Sinorhizobium fredii NGR234: one gene and its partner. The protein of the gene in region 1 binds, or shares a complex with, the protein of each later gene. Links are inferred from orthologs where the notes say so. Each region holds a gene or a part of one and is shown in the gene's direction. Other genes may lie near its edges.

The links. Proteins that work in one complex are often made in the same cells at the same time.
Region 2: the proteins of NGR_RS13845 (region 1) and xseA are in contact, whole or in part, in a cryo-EM structure (PDB 8TXR), measured with the Escherichia coli proteins. The link is inferred for Sinorhizobium fredii NGR234 from one-to-one orthologs.

The regions. Positions count from the first base shown.
Region 1 is NC_012587.1:554,029-560,686, reverse strand. What follows is about bases 3,161-6,033. They hold NGR_RS13845 (exodeoxyribonuclease VII small subunit), read left to right. Parts: upstream 3,161-4,406; coding sequence 4,407-4,661; downstream 4,662-6,033. Other genes in these bases: NGR_RS13840 (IS110 family transposase), read left to right, coding at 5,070-6,033; NGR_RS13850 (histone deacetylase family protein), read left to right, coding at 3,475-4,404; NGR_RS13855 (zinc-dependent alcohol dehydrogenase family protein), read left to right, coding at 3,161-3,411. Outside these bases: NGR_RS13870 (class I adenylate-forming enzyme family protein), read left to right, coding at 1-862; NGR_RS13865 (thiolase family protein), read left to right, coding at 846-2,039; NGR_RS13860 (acyl-CoA thioesterase), read right to left, coding at 2,027-2,428; more of NGR_RS13855, read left to right, coding at 2,443-3,160; more of NGR_RS13840, read left to right, coding at 6,034-6,320; NGR_RS13835 (pirin family protein), read left to right, coding at 6,503-6,658. UniProt on the Escherichia coli protein: Bidirectionally degrades single-stranded DNA into large acid-insoluble oligonucleotides, which are then degraded further into small acid-soluble oligonucleotides.
Region 2 is NC_012587.1:3,844,491-3,852,253, forward strand. What follows is about bases 2,980-5,923. They hold xseA (exodeoxyribonuclease VII large subunit), read left to right. Parts: upstream 2,980-3,631; coding sequence 3,632-5,215; downstream 5,216-5,923. Other genes in these bases: NGR_RS29285 (Gfo/Idh/MocA family protein), read left to right, coding at 2,980-3,529. Outside these bases: NGR_RS29270 (SDR family oxidoreductase), read left to right, coding at 1-669; NGR_RS29275 (hypothetical protein), read left to right, coding at 692-1,321; NGR_RS29280 (aldo/keto reductase), read right to left, coding at 1,326-2,276; more of NGR_RS29285, read left to right, coding at 2,543-2,979; NGR_RS29305 (MarR family winged helix-turn-helix transcriptional regulator), read right to left, coding at 5,929-6,426; NGR_RS29310 (EamA family transporter), read left to right, coding at 6,552-7,427; NGR_RS29315 (aminopeptidase), read right to left, coding at 7,542-7,763. UniProt on the Escherichia coli protein: Bidirectionally degrades single-stranded DNA into large acid-insoluble oligonucleotides, which are then degraded further into small acid-soluble oligonucleotides.

The DNA.
Region 1 (6,658 bases):
CGGAGCCGAATTCATCGGCGCCCGTCATTTCGAACCGCGCCAGGCGCTCGATGTCATCAGCGACACCAGGGCGAAGCGCCTGGTGCTGGTGCCGACGATGCTGCGTCGGCTTTGCGAACAGACGAAGTCCGCGGCCGTGACCTCTGTTGAAAAGATCACCGTTGCCGGCGCCAAACTGACACCGGCGGACCGCAGCGCCGCGGCTCGGGCTTTCCCCGCCGCGGAAGTGATCGAATACTACGGCGCATCGGAACTCGGCTTCATCACCGTTGCCGGCGCAGATGACGATCATTCCCCGACTGCCGTCGGAAAGCCATTCCCGGGCGTCCGGCTGGCCATCCTCGACGATCGCGGCAACAGCCTGCCGTCGGGAGAAACCGGGGCGATCTTCGTCGACAGCGCGCTGATATCGTACGGCTACATCGCCAGCAACGACGGCATCGGTTTTCACCGCGAAGGGCGGCTCGCCACCGTCGGCGACCTCGGATTTCTCGACAGGGACGGCACGCTGCATCTCATCGGCCGTGCCGGCGGCATGGTGCTCTCCGGCGGCAACAATATCTATCCCTCCGAAGTCGAGGCCGCGATCATGGCCGCGGCCGGGGTTCGGTCGGTGTTGGTCTTCGGGATTGATCATCCGGATCTCGGCAGCGAGCTTGTCGCGGTCATCCAGCCAAACCATGATAGGTTCGAGCGCGAGGAGCTGGAGCGTCATCTTGCTGACGCTCTGCCGCGCTACAAGCATCCGCGTAAGGTCTGGCTCTGCCGGGAGATGCCAATGACCGTCTCCGGCAAGATCGCCGTCGGAAAACTGCAGCAATGGATCGCGGAGGAGAACGGTGCCCTTGAACGCCTCTTCTGATCCCACTCGCACACCGGTCGTCATTCAGGCGCTGCGAACCCCGATCGGCCGCGTCAATGGCAGCCTCGCGACGATCGAGCCGGAAAGCCTCGCCGCTCTGCTGATCGACAGGATCGTCACCGATACCGGAATCGACAGGAACGACATCGACGACGTGCTTCTCGGCAACGCCGCGAACAGCGCCGGCAACCTGGCCCGTCTTGCCGCGCTCGAAGCCGGCCTCCCCGTTTCGATCCCCGGCGTGACCGTCGACCGCCAATGCGGCTCCGGGCTCGAAGCGATCGTCCTGGCGGCGCGGCAGATCCAGGCCGGCGCCGGGCGATATTTTCTCGCCGGCGGTACCGAAAGTGCCAGCCGCGCCCATATCCGGCTTCGCCCACCGCTGGCGCGAGGCGAGGAACTGCAGCCGGTGAAGCGGGCCCGGATGGCTCCCGATCTCATCGGCGATCCGGATATGGGTGTTGCGGCGGAGAACGTCGCCGCGGTCTGCGGGATATCGCGGGAGCGCCAGGACCAGTTTGCACTCGAAAGTCATCGCCGTGCCGTGGCCGCAGAGACGGCGGGCCGCTTTCAGCGTGAGATCGTGCCGGTGGAGACGCCGATCGGCCCAGTCGCCATTGACGAGTGCCCCCGCCCCAACGCCTCGGCGGAGACGCTCGCCCGGCTGAAGCCGGTGTTCGTCAAGGACGGTACCGTCACCGCCGGCAACGCCTGCCCGATCAATGACGGCGCCGCAGTCGTGCTGGTGACCTCGCTCGCCCAGGCGCGCCGGCGTGGCGTGCCCTTTGCTCTCGAATTCGTCGACGCGGCGACGGCGGGCGTCGATCCCAACCTGCTCGGCCTCGGTCCGGTGCCGGCAATGGCGAAACTTCGTGCCCGCAACCCGGCGCTCGACGTCGACAAGGTCGACTTCATCGAGTTCAACGAGGCCTTCGCCTCACAGGTCCTCGGCAGTCTCGATCCGCTCGGCATTTCGCCAGAGCGCGTCAATCGCGACGGCGGGGCGATTGCGCTCGGCCACCCCTACGGGGCTTCCGGCGCGATTCTCGTCGTCAGGCTGTTTTCGCAGATGCTTGCCGCAGCGAGGGACAGCGAGGGCCTGGCGATGATGGGTGTCGGCGGCGGCATGGGCGTCGTTGCCCATTTCCGATCGCTGCGGCTCGATCAGGCTATATAGGCAGAAAGCCAGTCGCGGGTTGCAGCGGGTAATGCCACGGGCTGATGGCGAGCGGGATCGACGGCGACCCAGACGATCTCGACCTCCGCCGCGAGATGCGCGCCGGCTTCGACCCGCACCGCGAAACTCACCGAACTGCCGCCGATCTTGGCGACAGATACGGTGAAGCGGGCCGGCTCGTCGAAACGCAAGCCGCGATGGAAGAGGCAGGCCGAGCGACGCACCAGATAGGCCGGTTCGTTATTGACGGGCGGCCGATGCCGCCAGAGACTGGCGAGCGCCGCCTCGGCATGCGCGTAATAGGCCGCATTGTGCATGTGGCCATGCATGTCTATATCGCGAAACGGAATACGGATTTCCGTGACATTTTCCCGCTCTGTGCCGTCCATGCGAGGCCCCTTACATGCGCTCCACCCTCGTTAGACAGTTTGGCGACCCCGAACAAGTCATCGAGCTTGTCGACGCCGCCCGCATCGAACCGGGAGCCGGTGAAGTGGAGGTCGAAATCTCGCTTGCGGCGATCAATCCCTCGGACCTGATCCCCGTCACCGGCGCCTACCGCGCCCGCACCGAACTGCCTTTCGTGCCCGGCTTCGAGGGCGTCGGCGTCGTCCGCCGCGTTGGAGGGGGCGTGCACCACCTGAAACCCGGAGACCGCGTCATGCCGATCGGCGCCAGCGGGCTGTGGCAGCAGTTCGTGGTCCGCCCGGCGGAATGGTGCTTTGCCGTGCCGGACGATGTGAGCGACGTGCAGGCGGCGATGAGCTACGTCAACCCTTTGACGGCGCTGCGGCTCGTCGAGGCGCTGCGCGGGCATTTCGGTTCGCTCGAACATCGCAGCGTCGCCGTGACGGCGGCAGGCTCGGCGATCGGCGCGATGCTGATGAAGCTGCTGGCGATGGAAGGTGTCGCGCCGACGGCGATCCTCCGCAGCGAGAAGAGCCGCCACCGCCTCGGTCAAGCATATCCGATCGTCGTCACCGACGGCAGCAACCTTCCCGGAGGGACGCGGTTCGACGCGGTGCTCGATGCGGTCGGCGGGCAGCTGGCCGCCGAGCTGATCAGCCGCTCCATACATCCGGGCGGGACCTTCATCCAATACGGCGCGCTGAGCGGTATTCCGGTCCCCCAGGCGGCAATCGCCGCCCGTGCCGACGTCCGCTTCGCCTTCCTGTGGCTGAGGACCTGGGTCCATTCCGCCGGCCGCGAGGCGCTCGAAGCCGGCTTCGCCAGGAGCTTCGCGGGCCTTCGCGACGGGCTGTTCGCCAGTCCGGTCGCCGCCACCTACCCGTTGAGCCGGCTGGGCGAAGCCCTGGCGCATCAGGCCGATCCGTTGCGCAACGGCAAGATCCTGCTCGATCCCTGCTGTTGAAAATCGGTACTTTTGCCGTCGCAGCCATGGATTTTGACACGGCCGCGCACTAGCTTTCGGCGGATGACTACGCATCTCTATGAAAATGCCCTCTTCCAGGAACACAAGGTTCCGGAAGGGCACCCGGAGCGGCCGGATCGGCTGAGGGCGCTGAATCTCGCGCTGGAGCATCCGAATTTCGCGCCGCTCAAGCGTATCGAGGCATCAAAGGGCAGCGAGGATCTGGTGCTGCTCGCCCATACGGAGGAGCACCTCAGGTCGATCGCCCGGGCAATACCGGAGGACGACATCAACCAGATCGAAGCCGATACCTATGCGAGCCCGTCAAGCTTCGAGGCGGCGCTGACCGGCATCGGCGGCGCGGTCGCCGCCGTCGACGCGGTGTTCGCCGGCGAGGCTGACAACGCCTTCGTCGCAGCCCGGCCACCGGGCCACCACGCCGAGAAGAACAGGGCGATGGGCTTCTGCTTCTTCAACACGATCGCCATTGCCGCACGCCATGCGCAGAAGGCGCACGGTGTCGAACGGGTCGCCATCGTCGACTGGGATGTGCACCACGGCAACGGCACACAGGACATCTTCTGGAACGACCCGTCGGTGCTGTTCTGCTCGACCCACCAGATGCCGCTCTATCCGGGCACAGGCGCCAAGGAAGAGACGGGCGCCAGGAACAATATCGTCAATGCGCCGCTCTCTCCCAACAGCGGCAGCGAACATTTCCGCGAGGCTTTCCGCAGCCGCGTCCTCGCGGCTCTCGACAATTTCCGCCCGGACTTCGTGCTGATCTCCGCCGGTTTCGATGCGCATTACCGCGATCCTCTGGCCCAGATCAACCTTGTCGCGGAGGACTTCGACTGGGCGACGGGACGCCTCATGGAGGCGGCCGGCAAGAGCGCCGGCAACCGAGTGGTCAGCATGCTCGAGGGGGGCTATGACCTGCAGGGGCTGGCCGAATCGGCGGCGTTGCACATTTCGAGACTGATGAGAGGGTAATGATGAACAACAACAATACGCAGCCGGACGTCTCCGCCCTCTCCTTCGAGCAGGCGGTCGAGGAGCTGGAACGGATCGTCTCCGCGCTCGAGCGCGGCGACGTGGCGCTCGACAAGTCGATCGAAATCTATGAGCGCGGCGAAGCGCTGAAGAAGCATTGCGAGACGCTGCTGAAGGCGGCCGAGGACCGGATCGAGAAAATTCGCCTCGACCGCAACGGCAAACCGCAAGCGGTGGAGCCGCTCGACGCGGAATAGTGACCTCAGGGATGGCGGGATTGCCCCTCATCCGGCCTGCCGGCCACCTTCTCCCCGCACGCGGGGCGAAGGAGACTCGCGGCGCCGCTCAAGTCCCCTGTACCTTTTTCCGGCGGTTCTTGGGTTGCACGCCGTCGTCGCGTGTCGTGCGAAGTGAAGCGTAGCGGAATGAAGCATGACCCGCGACGATGGCCGAAATTGGCGTAGCCTTCCTGAACCGAGCCGATTCGTCGGGAGCAACCAATTGTCCCCTGTGGCCCGACCACCTGGAGAGGACGCGTGCCCCGTCGGATTGGCCGTGATCGATGCCCCGTGGGGAGTCCGCGCCGGAGCTGTATCCGTTTCCGAGCGCCAGTACAGGGATCGGCGAAGATCGCGGTGGCTCGCAGGCTTGGACGAGGAGAAGGGATGACCGATCAGAAACAATTCTATGCCGGCGTCGACTGGGCGTCGGAGAGCCATCATGTGTTCCTCACGGATGGTGATGGCCGGAAAATCGGCGAAAGGGTCTTCAGGCACGGCGGCGAAGGGCTCGCCGAGCTGGCGGCCTGGCTGACGGCAACCAGCGGTGCAACCGAGGCCGGGCAAATCCAGGTCGCGATCGAGGTGCCGCACGGGCCCGTGGTCGAGACGCTGATCGAGCGCGGCTGCCAGGTGCATGCCATCAACCCGAAACAAATGGATCGCTTTCGCGACCGGTTCACCCTGGCCGGCGCCAAGGACGACAGCCGCGATGCCGAAGTGATGGCCTCGGCCTTGCGCACCGATCGCCGGTGCTTCCGGCTGCTTGCCGCCGCCGATCCTGTCGTCATCGAATTGCGCGAATGGTCGCGCATGGCCGAGGACCTCGGCGCCGAGCGCAACCGGTTGACCAACCGCATGCGCGAGCAGCTCTGGCGCTACTTTCCTGCGCTGCTCGAGCTCGAAAACGACCTCGGGGCCGAGTGGCTGCTCGATCTCTGGGAAGCCGTGCCGACGCCGGCCAAAGCCGCGCGGATCCGCGCGGCGACGATCGCCAAGCTTCTCAAACGCAACCGCATCCGCCGCGTCGACGCCACCCATGTGCTCGCCGTGCTGCGCACGCCGCCCGTCAAGGTCGCCGCCGGGACGACCGAAGCCGCCAGCGCCCACATTGCCACGCTCATTGCCCGCATTCGCCTCGTGAACCGGCAGCTCAAGCAAGCGCATCAGCGGCTCGATACCCTGACTGCCCGCCTTGTCCCGACCGAGGCGACCGAGCCGGGGCAGAGGAAGCAGCATGACGTGGAGATCCTCGCATCCTTGCCGGGAGTGGGAAGGATCGTCCTCGCCACGCTGCTCGCAGAAGCCTTCGATGCCCTGCAGCGACGTGACCACGCCGCCTTGCGCAGTTTGACAGGAGTCGCGCCCGTTACCAAGCGGTCCGGCAAGAGCTGCATCGTCATCAGAAGACAGGCCTGCCACGACCGGCTCGCCAACGCCATGTACCATTGGGCACGCGTCGCCATTCAGCACGACTCTCGGAGCCGTTTGAAGTACGCCGCCCTTCGAAGTCAAGGTCACAGCCACGGTCGTGCCCTGCGATCCGTCGCCGACCGCTTCGTCAACGTCGCATGCGCAATGCTGAAAACCGGCACCACCTTCAATCCTTCCTTGGCCGAGCAGAAACTCTCTTGCTAAACGGTGGGGAGTCCTCTCCCCGCTTGCGGGGAGAGGGCTAGGGTGAGGGGCGAACCGGACGTCCGGTACCCTGTCCAACGATGCTCCGCCCCCTGGACCCGGAAACACTGCGTCTCCTGATTGCTGCTCCCGAAGCAGCCGCATTGGCAGTAAGTTGAGTGCCACCACCCGGAGGAAGTGCCATGTCGTTTTTTCCCGGTCCCGATCCGCTCGCCGGCGACAAGCCGGCCTGTGACGCCATCGAGCACCTGATCATCCCGCGCACCAGCGACATCGGCAACCTTGAGGTGCGCCGGGCGCTTCCGACGGCACGACGCCGGCTCGTCGGTCCGTTCATC
Region 2 (7,763 bases), 3.3 Mb from region 1 along the record:
GTCGCCGCAAGGCGCGTCGAGGCCCTCGAGCAGCTCGTCGGCGAGATCACGGAACAGGGCGGCGAAGCGGCAATGCTCGCCGGCGACCTGCGGGACGAAGGCCTGAACGAGGCGCTGGTCGAGCTGGCGCTCGGCCGCTTCGGCGGCCTGGATATCGCCTTTAACAATGCCGGCGCACTGGGCGCCATGGGCGAGGTCTCGGTGCTCTCGCTCGAGGGATGGCGCGAGACGCTCGACACCAACCTGACCAGCGCCTTTCTCGCCGCCAAGCATCAGGCACCGGCCATGATTGCGCGCGGCGGCGGTTCGCTCGTCTTCACCTCGAGCTTCGTCGGGCACACCGCAGGATTCCCGGGCATGGCCGCCTATGCGGCCAGCAAGGCCGGGCTGATCGGCCTGGTGCAGTCCCTGGCGGTCGAGCTCGGAGCCCGCGGCGTGCGGGTGAACGCGCTGCTGCCGGGCGGCACCGACACGCCGTCCAATGTCGCGAACCTGCCAAGTGCCTCTCCCGAGACGCGCGGCTTCGTCGAAGGCCTGCACGCGTTGAAACGCATGGCGCAGCCGGCGGAAATCGCCGAGGCGGCGCTTTATCTTGCCTCCGATGCTGCTAGCTTCGTCACCGGCACCGCATTGCTTGTCGATGGCGGCGTTTCGATCAGCAGGACATGATGAACGGGAGAGGGAGGAAAGAATGAGGAAACCGGGGTCGATGAAGTCGCTGGAAGATCTCGGCCGCGTGCGCCTGTCGAAAAACTTCTTCCTGCGCGATTTCCTGCATTCGGAAATCGCCGATTTCTACCGGATTCCCAACATCCCTGATGATCCGGATCTAGCCGTCGAGGCCGGTCGCAGGCTCTGCGAGGAGCTTCTCGAGCCGTTGCAGGCGACCTTCGGCCGGCTGCACATCCGCTCCGCCTACCGCAACCGCGCGGTGAACGAATTCGGCAACAGGAACAAGCTCAACTGCTCGACCAATGCCGCGACGGCGGCCGACCATATCTGGGACATGCGCGACGCGGAGGGCTGTATGGGCGCGACCGCCTGCATCGTCATTCCGTGGGCTTGGGACCGGGAACATGCGGCGGGCGGCTGGCAGAGTCTCGCCTGGTGGATCCACGACCACCTTCCCTATGCCTCGCTCTGTTTCTTCCCAAAACTTTGGGCCTTCAACATCCAGTGGCATGAGCGGCCGCAGCGGAGGATCCGCAGCTTCGCCGAGCCGCGCGGGCTGCTGACGAAGCCGGGCATGGCCAACCACCAGGGCAGCCATGCGCATCTCTACCCGGGTTATCCGCCGCTCGTGATGGCGGCGGGATCATAGGGGTTTACTGGCTCACGTCGTTGAGCCTTTGGATTGCCTCCTCCGAGAGCTTGAGTTCCGCGGATCTCACGAGGCTTTCGACCTGATCGCGATTGGTGGCGCTGGCGATCGGGGCGGTGACGCCGTCGCGGGCGATGATCCAGGCGAGCGCGATCTCCGCCTGTTTCGCGCCGGTCTCCTCGGCGATCTCGTCGAGCACGCCGAGAATGCGCATGCCGCGCCCGTCGAGATATTTCTCGACGCCGCCACCGCGGGCCGAGCCTTCGAGATCCGTGTGCGAGCGGTACTTGCCGGAAAGGAAGCCGCGCGCCAGGCTGAAATAGGTGATGACGCCGATCTCCTCGGCGATGCAGAGATTGCGCAAGGTACCGTCATAGGCGGCGCGGTCGTAGAGATTGTATTCGGGCTGCAGCACCTCGTAGCGCGGCAGGCCTCTTGCCGCCGCGATATCGAGGGCGTCGCGCAATTGCCCGGCATCGAGGTTCGAGGCGCCGATCGCCCGCACCTTGCCTTGCGACAGCAGCGTCTCATAGGCGGCAAGCGTTTCCTCGCAGGGCGTCTGCGGATCGGGCCAATGCGACAGATAGAGGTCGATATGGTCGGTCTGCAGGCGCCTCAGCGAGTCCTCGACCGCTTGCTGGATCCAGCGGCGCGAAAGTCCTTTGCGTTCCGGGCCAAGTTCCGAGCCGACCTTGGTGATGATCACTGCCTCGTCCCGCGCGCGCCCGGACTGCTTCAGCCACCCGCCGATGATCGTCTCGGACTCGCCGCCCTGGTTTCCGGGGACCCAGGAGGAATAGACATCCGCCGTGTCGACGGCGTTGAAACCCGCATCGAAAAAGGCGTCGAGAAGGCCGAATGACGTCTTCTCGTCCGCGGTCCAGCCGAACACATTGCCGCCGAAGACGAGCGGGGCGATTGAAAGACCCGTACGGCCAAGTCTGCGCATTTCCATGGTTTCGCTCCACGTTGGTTGGATGAAAACAAGCTGCGATCGGGAGGATTGCCGGTGAAACATAGGCCAGTTCCCTGCGGAGGACACCCGCCGGATTGGATTTTCTGGTCAGTTCGAGCCTTGCTCGGCACGTACCTCGGCGATAGTCTCGGCCCGCCCTGATCGTGCGATCTGGAAATATCAGGACGCGATCGATCCCCACACAGGTGCGGCCCGAGGGAGCCTCTGCCTTTCTTCGCGAGTCCGCTCTAACAGGAGACTGCTCCATGTTGCGCTTCGGAATATTGTCGACGGCCAGGATCGGCCGCGAACTGGTCGTGCCGGCCATTCAGGACGCCGAGAATTGCGTCGTCACGGCAATCGCCAGCCGCGACGTGGCCAAGGCGAGGGCGATGGCCGATCGCTTCTCGGTGCCGCATGCCTTCGGTTCCTATGAGGAGATGCTCGCCTCGGACGTCATCGACGCCGTCTACATCCCGCTCCCGACTTCGCAGCACGTCGAATGGGCGATCAAGGCGGCCGATGCCGGCAAGCATGTGCTTTGCGAGAAGCCGCTGGCGCTGAAGGCCGCGGAGATCGACGCGGTGATCGCGGCGCGCGACCGCAACAAGGTGCTGATATCGGAAGCCTATATGGTGACCTACAGCCCCGTCTGGCGGAAAGTGCGGTCGCTGTTGTCCGAGGGTGCCATCGGCAAGCTGCGGCACGTCCAGGGCGCCTTCACCTATTACAATCGCGACCCCGGCAACATGCGCAATGTACCGTCGCTCGGCGGCGGCGGCCTGCCGGACATCGGCGTCTATCCGGCGATCACCACCCGGTTCACCACCGGCAGGGAGCCGCTGCGCGTCCAGGCCAATACCGACCGAGATCCGGAATTCGGCACCGACATCTATTCGAGCGTTCGCGCCGACTTCGGAGATTTCGAGCTGAGCTTCTACATCTCCACCCAGCTCGCCGCCCGCCAGGTCATGGTCTTCCATGGCGACCAGGGTTTTATCGAAGTGAAATCGCCCTTCAATGCGGACCGCTACGGCCGCGAGGAAGTGGAGCTTACCAACCAGAATCACGCCCAGTCGCAGCTTTTCCGCTTCCAGGATGCGCGCCAGTACAAGCTCGAGGCGGAAGCTTTCGCGCGCGCCGCGAAGGGCGAGGCGGAAGAGGTCGTGACACTCGAGAGCTCCCGCCTCAACCAGAAATTCATCGACGCGATCTATCGCGCCAGCGAGCGGGATGGCTGGGAACCGGTCTGAGGCCGGCAAGGCGGCCCGCCACAACGGCGGGCCTCGCCAGAAAAACCGTAGAAAGGCGCCGCGGACTGCTGATCTTCGGCGCCCGGTCGGCTACAAAGGCGCATGACCTCTTTCTTCGATTCCGATTCTTCGTCCAATGTCGCCGAATATTCGGTGTCGGAGCTGTCCGGCTCGATCAAGCGCACGCTCGAACAGGCCTTCGAGCATGTCCGCGTGCGCGGCGAGATTTCCGGCTATCGCGGGCCGCATTCATCAGGCCATGCCTATTTCGCGCTGAAGGATGATCGCGCCCGGATGGAAGCGGTGATCTGGAAGGGCACTTTCGCGCGGTTGAAGCTTCGCCCGGAGGAGGGGATGGAGGTCATCGCGACCGGCCGGGTCACGACCTTCCCCGGCTCGTCGAAGTACCAGATCGTCATCGATTCGCTGGAACCGGCCGGCGCCGGCGCGCTGATGGCGCTCCTCGAGGAGCGCAAGCGCAAGCTTGCGGCCGAGGGCCTGTTCGATGCGGCGCGCAAGCGGCCGCTGCCTTTCATGCCGAAGGTGATCGGCGTCGTCACCTCGCCGACCGGCGCGGTCATCCGCGACATCCTGCACCGAATCGCCGATCGCTTCCCGGTCCACGTGGTCGTCTGGCCGGTGCGCGTTCAGGGTGACGGGGCGTCCGAAGAGGTCGCGGCGGCGATCCGGGGCTTCAATGCCCTGGAGGAAGGCGGACCCATTCCGCGCCCGGACGTGCTGATCGTCGCGCGTGGCGGCGGCAGCCTCGAGGATCTCTGGGGCTTCAACGACGAGGCGGTGGTCCGGGCGGTGGCGGCCTCCGGCATTCCGCTGATCTCCGCCGTCGGGCACGAAACCGACTGGACGCTGATCGATTACGCCTCGGACCAGCGGGCTCCGACGCCGACCGGAGCGGCCGAGATGGCGGTGCCGGTGAAAGCCGATCTCGAGGCGCAGGTCGCCAATCTGTCCGCCCGGCTGCAGGCAGCCGCGACGCGGCAGATGGATCACCGGCGCCACGCGCTCCGGGCGCTGGCCCGGGCGTTGCCGTCGCTCGACCAGTTGCTCGCCTTACCGAGAAGACGCTTCGACGAGGCGGCCGCCGGTCTCGGCCGCGGCCTGCAGATGAATACCGCCAACAAGCGCCGCAGCTTCGAGCGCATCGCGGCGCATCTGCGACCGGAACTGCTGACGACGAGGATCCGCGAGCAACGGCGGCATCTCCTCGAAGCGATAAACAAGGCCGAGCGCTGTGTGGAGCGCCAGATCGACCGGCGGCAGGCGCGCGTTTCCGCCGCCGACGCATCACTTCGCACGCTGCCCTCGCGTCTCGCGGGTCAGATCCATCGCTCATCGGATCGGGTCTCGGGTCTGGGCAGGCGGGCGGACGCGGCGATGGCTGCCGAGATGCGCCGGCTGAAAGGCGCGCTCGCGGCGCAGGACCGCGTGCTGCAATCGCTGTCCTACCGAAATGTCCTGCAGCGCGGTTTCGCGCTGGTGCGCGATGCCGCGGGCGATCCGGTGAAGCAGGCGGCGGCGGTGACGGCGGGCATGGCGCTGTCGCTCGAGTTTGCCGACGGCCGCGTTTCGGCGGTTGCGGGCGAGGAGGGCGCCCCCCCGCCGGCTGCGCCGAAGAAACGGGCGAGCCGGCCGGTCGTGCCGACGAAGCAGGGAAGCTTGTTCTAAGAGGAAGGGTGGCGATGCGGATTCTGATGGTCCTCGCCCACCCGCTTGAGGACAGCTTCGCGGCGAGTGTCGCAAAAGCTGCCAAACATGCCCTGGAGGGCCGCGGCCATACCGTCGATCTGCTCGATCTCTATCGTGAGCGGTTCGATCCGCGGCTCAGCGCCGCGGAGCGCGGCAGCTTTTTTGCGGAGCGATACGACGCCTCCGAGGTCACCGGCTGGATCGAGCGGCTTCGGGCGGCCGAAGGCCTCGTGCTCGTGTTTCCGCAGTGGTGGTTCAATTTCCCGGCGATCCTCAAGGGCTTCTTCGACCGCGTCTTTGCGCCGGGTGTCGCCTTCGAGCACGATCAGGCGGGCGGACGGATCATTCCGCGTCTCAGCAACATAAAACTCTTCTGGGCACTGACGACGACTGGGTCGCCCTGCTGCATGATTCCTTAAATCGGAATCGATTTAAGGACAAAATCATGCAGCATTTCAAAGTGCTACAGCGACCTTAGCGCGTCCGGTTGGACGCGCGGCGCTGTAGTGGGTGGTGCATCTCTATATGGGCAATCCGGTGCGCCGGCTGCTCAAGCGCGGCATCGCCGCCTTCTGCAGCAAGCGCCTCGACTTCCGGATGATCAATCTCCACGACATGGACCGGGCGACGGCGGCGAAGCGCAAGCGCCACCTCGATCGGGTGCGCGCCTTGGTGAGCCGCATCTGATCGGCTCATTCGAATGTCGCGAGAAATTTCCTAAGCAGCGCGTCGAGCGCCTCCTGCTCGTCGGGCTCGAGGCCCGCGATGAGGCGCTGCTGGTTGGCGACGTGGGCGGCCGCGGCGGCATCGATGCGCTTCAAGCCCTCTGGCGTCAACGCGATGATCACGCCGCGCCGGTCTTCGGGATTGTCCAGGCGCTCGACGAGGCCTGCTTTTTCGAGTTGGTCGATGCGGTTGGTCATGGTGCCGGAGGTAACCATTGTCGCCGCAAGCAACTCGCCGGGCGAAAGCTGAAAGGGAGCGCCGGAGCGGCGGAGCGTCGCCAAGACGTCGAAGCTTGCCGATGTCAGATCGTATTCGGCGAAGACCGTTTCCTGCTCCCGGGCGATATGGGCCCTGAGCCGCGCCAGGCGGCCGAGGGGACCCATGGCGGAGATGTCCAGCTCCGGCCGCTCCCTGCGCCACTGTGCCAGGATCTTGTCCACATGGTCCTTGTCGCTTTGCCTCATGCGCGCCCATGGTCTGACGGGCGGAGCCGCTCCGCGCCTTCGTCGTGGTTGTAATGCCTTGGTATCTTGACGTCAAGTTAAATTATGTTAGTTATCTTTATATCAAGATTATTGAGATGAAGAAAATGGAAGCGCGAAATTTCGACATTGCCTTCACGGCCATAGCCCCGGCGATCTGGGGAAGTACCTATCTGGTTACCACCGAATTCTTGCCGGCCGGCTACCCGCTGACGGTGGCGATGCTGAGAGCCCTGCCTGCGGGCCTCCTGCTGCTGCTCGTCGTCCGGCAAATGCCGACGGGCATCTGGTGGGCGCGCAGCTTCCTGCTCGGCGCGCTCAACTTCTCCTTCTTCTGGGCGATGCTGTTCGTCTCCGCCTATCGCCTTCCGGGCGGCGTCGCCGCGACGGTCGGCGCAGTCCAGCCGCTGATCGTCGTGCTGCTCTCCCGTGTCGTGCTCGGTTCGCCGATCCGGATACTAAGCATTGTCGGCGGTCTGGCAGGCATGGCCGGCGTCGCGCTTCTGGTGCTGACGCCCGGCGCGGCGCTCGATCCGCTCGGGGTCGTGGCCGGCCTGGCCGGCGCCGTCTCCATGGCTTTCGGCACGGTGCTTAGCCGGCATTGGACGCCGCCTGTCTCGCCGCTGACCTTTACCGCCTGGCAATTGGCGGCCGGTGGGCTTCTCCTTGTGCCGGTTGCTATGTTCTTCGAGCCCCCGCTGCCAGCGCTCACCGCCTCCAATATCATGGGTTTCGCCTATCTCGGCCTGATCGGCGCCGCCTTCACCTATCTTCTGTGGTTCCGCGGTCTGTCACGGCTGGAGCCCTCCCAGGTCGCACCGCTCGGCTTCCTGAGCCCCGTCGTGGCAATCTTGCTTGGTTGGGGCGTGCTTGGCCAGCAGATGACGGCGGTGCAGGTGTTCGGGATCGTCGTTGTGTTCGCAAGTGTCTGGATGAGCCAGCAGGCGCAAATGGTGCGCCGCACGGTGCCGGGTCGGACTTAATGAAATCGTGCATGTTGCGAGGCAACTGCCCCCTCACCCTAGCCCTCTCCCCGCACGCGGGGAGAAGGTGCCGGCAGGCGGATGAGGGGCCGACCCGCCGGCAGTAAAAACCTATCAGGCCCACTCGCCCTGACGCATCACCGGTACGCGGCTGCCGTCGGCACGCACGCCGTCGATGTCGACCGCGCCGGAGCCGATCATCCAGTCGATATGGATCAGGCTGGAATTGCCGCCTTGGGCGCGGATCTGCTCCTCTCTGAGGCTGGCACCGTTCAGGAAGCATTTCGAGTAGCACTGGCCGAGCGCGATGTGGCAGGAGGCGTTTTCGTCGAAGAG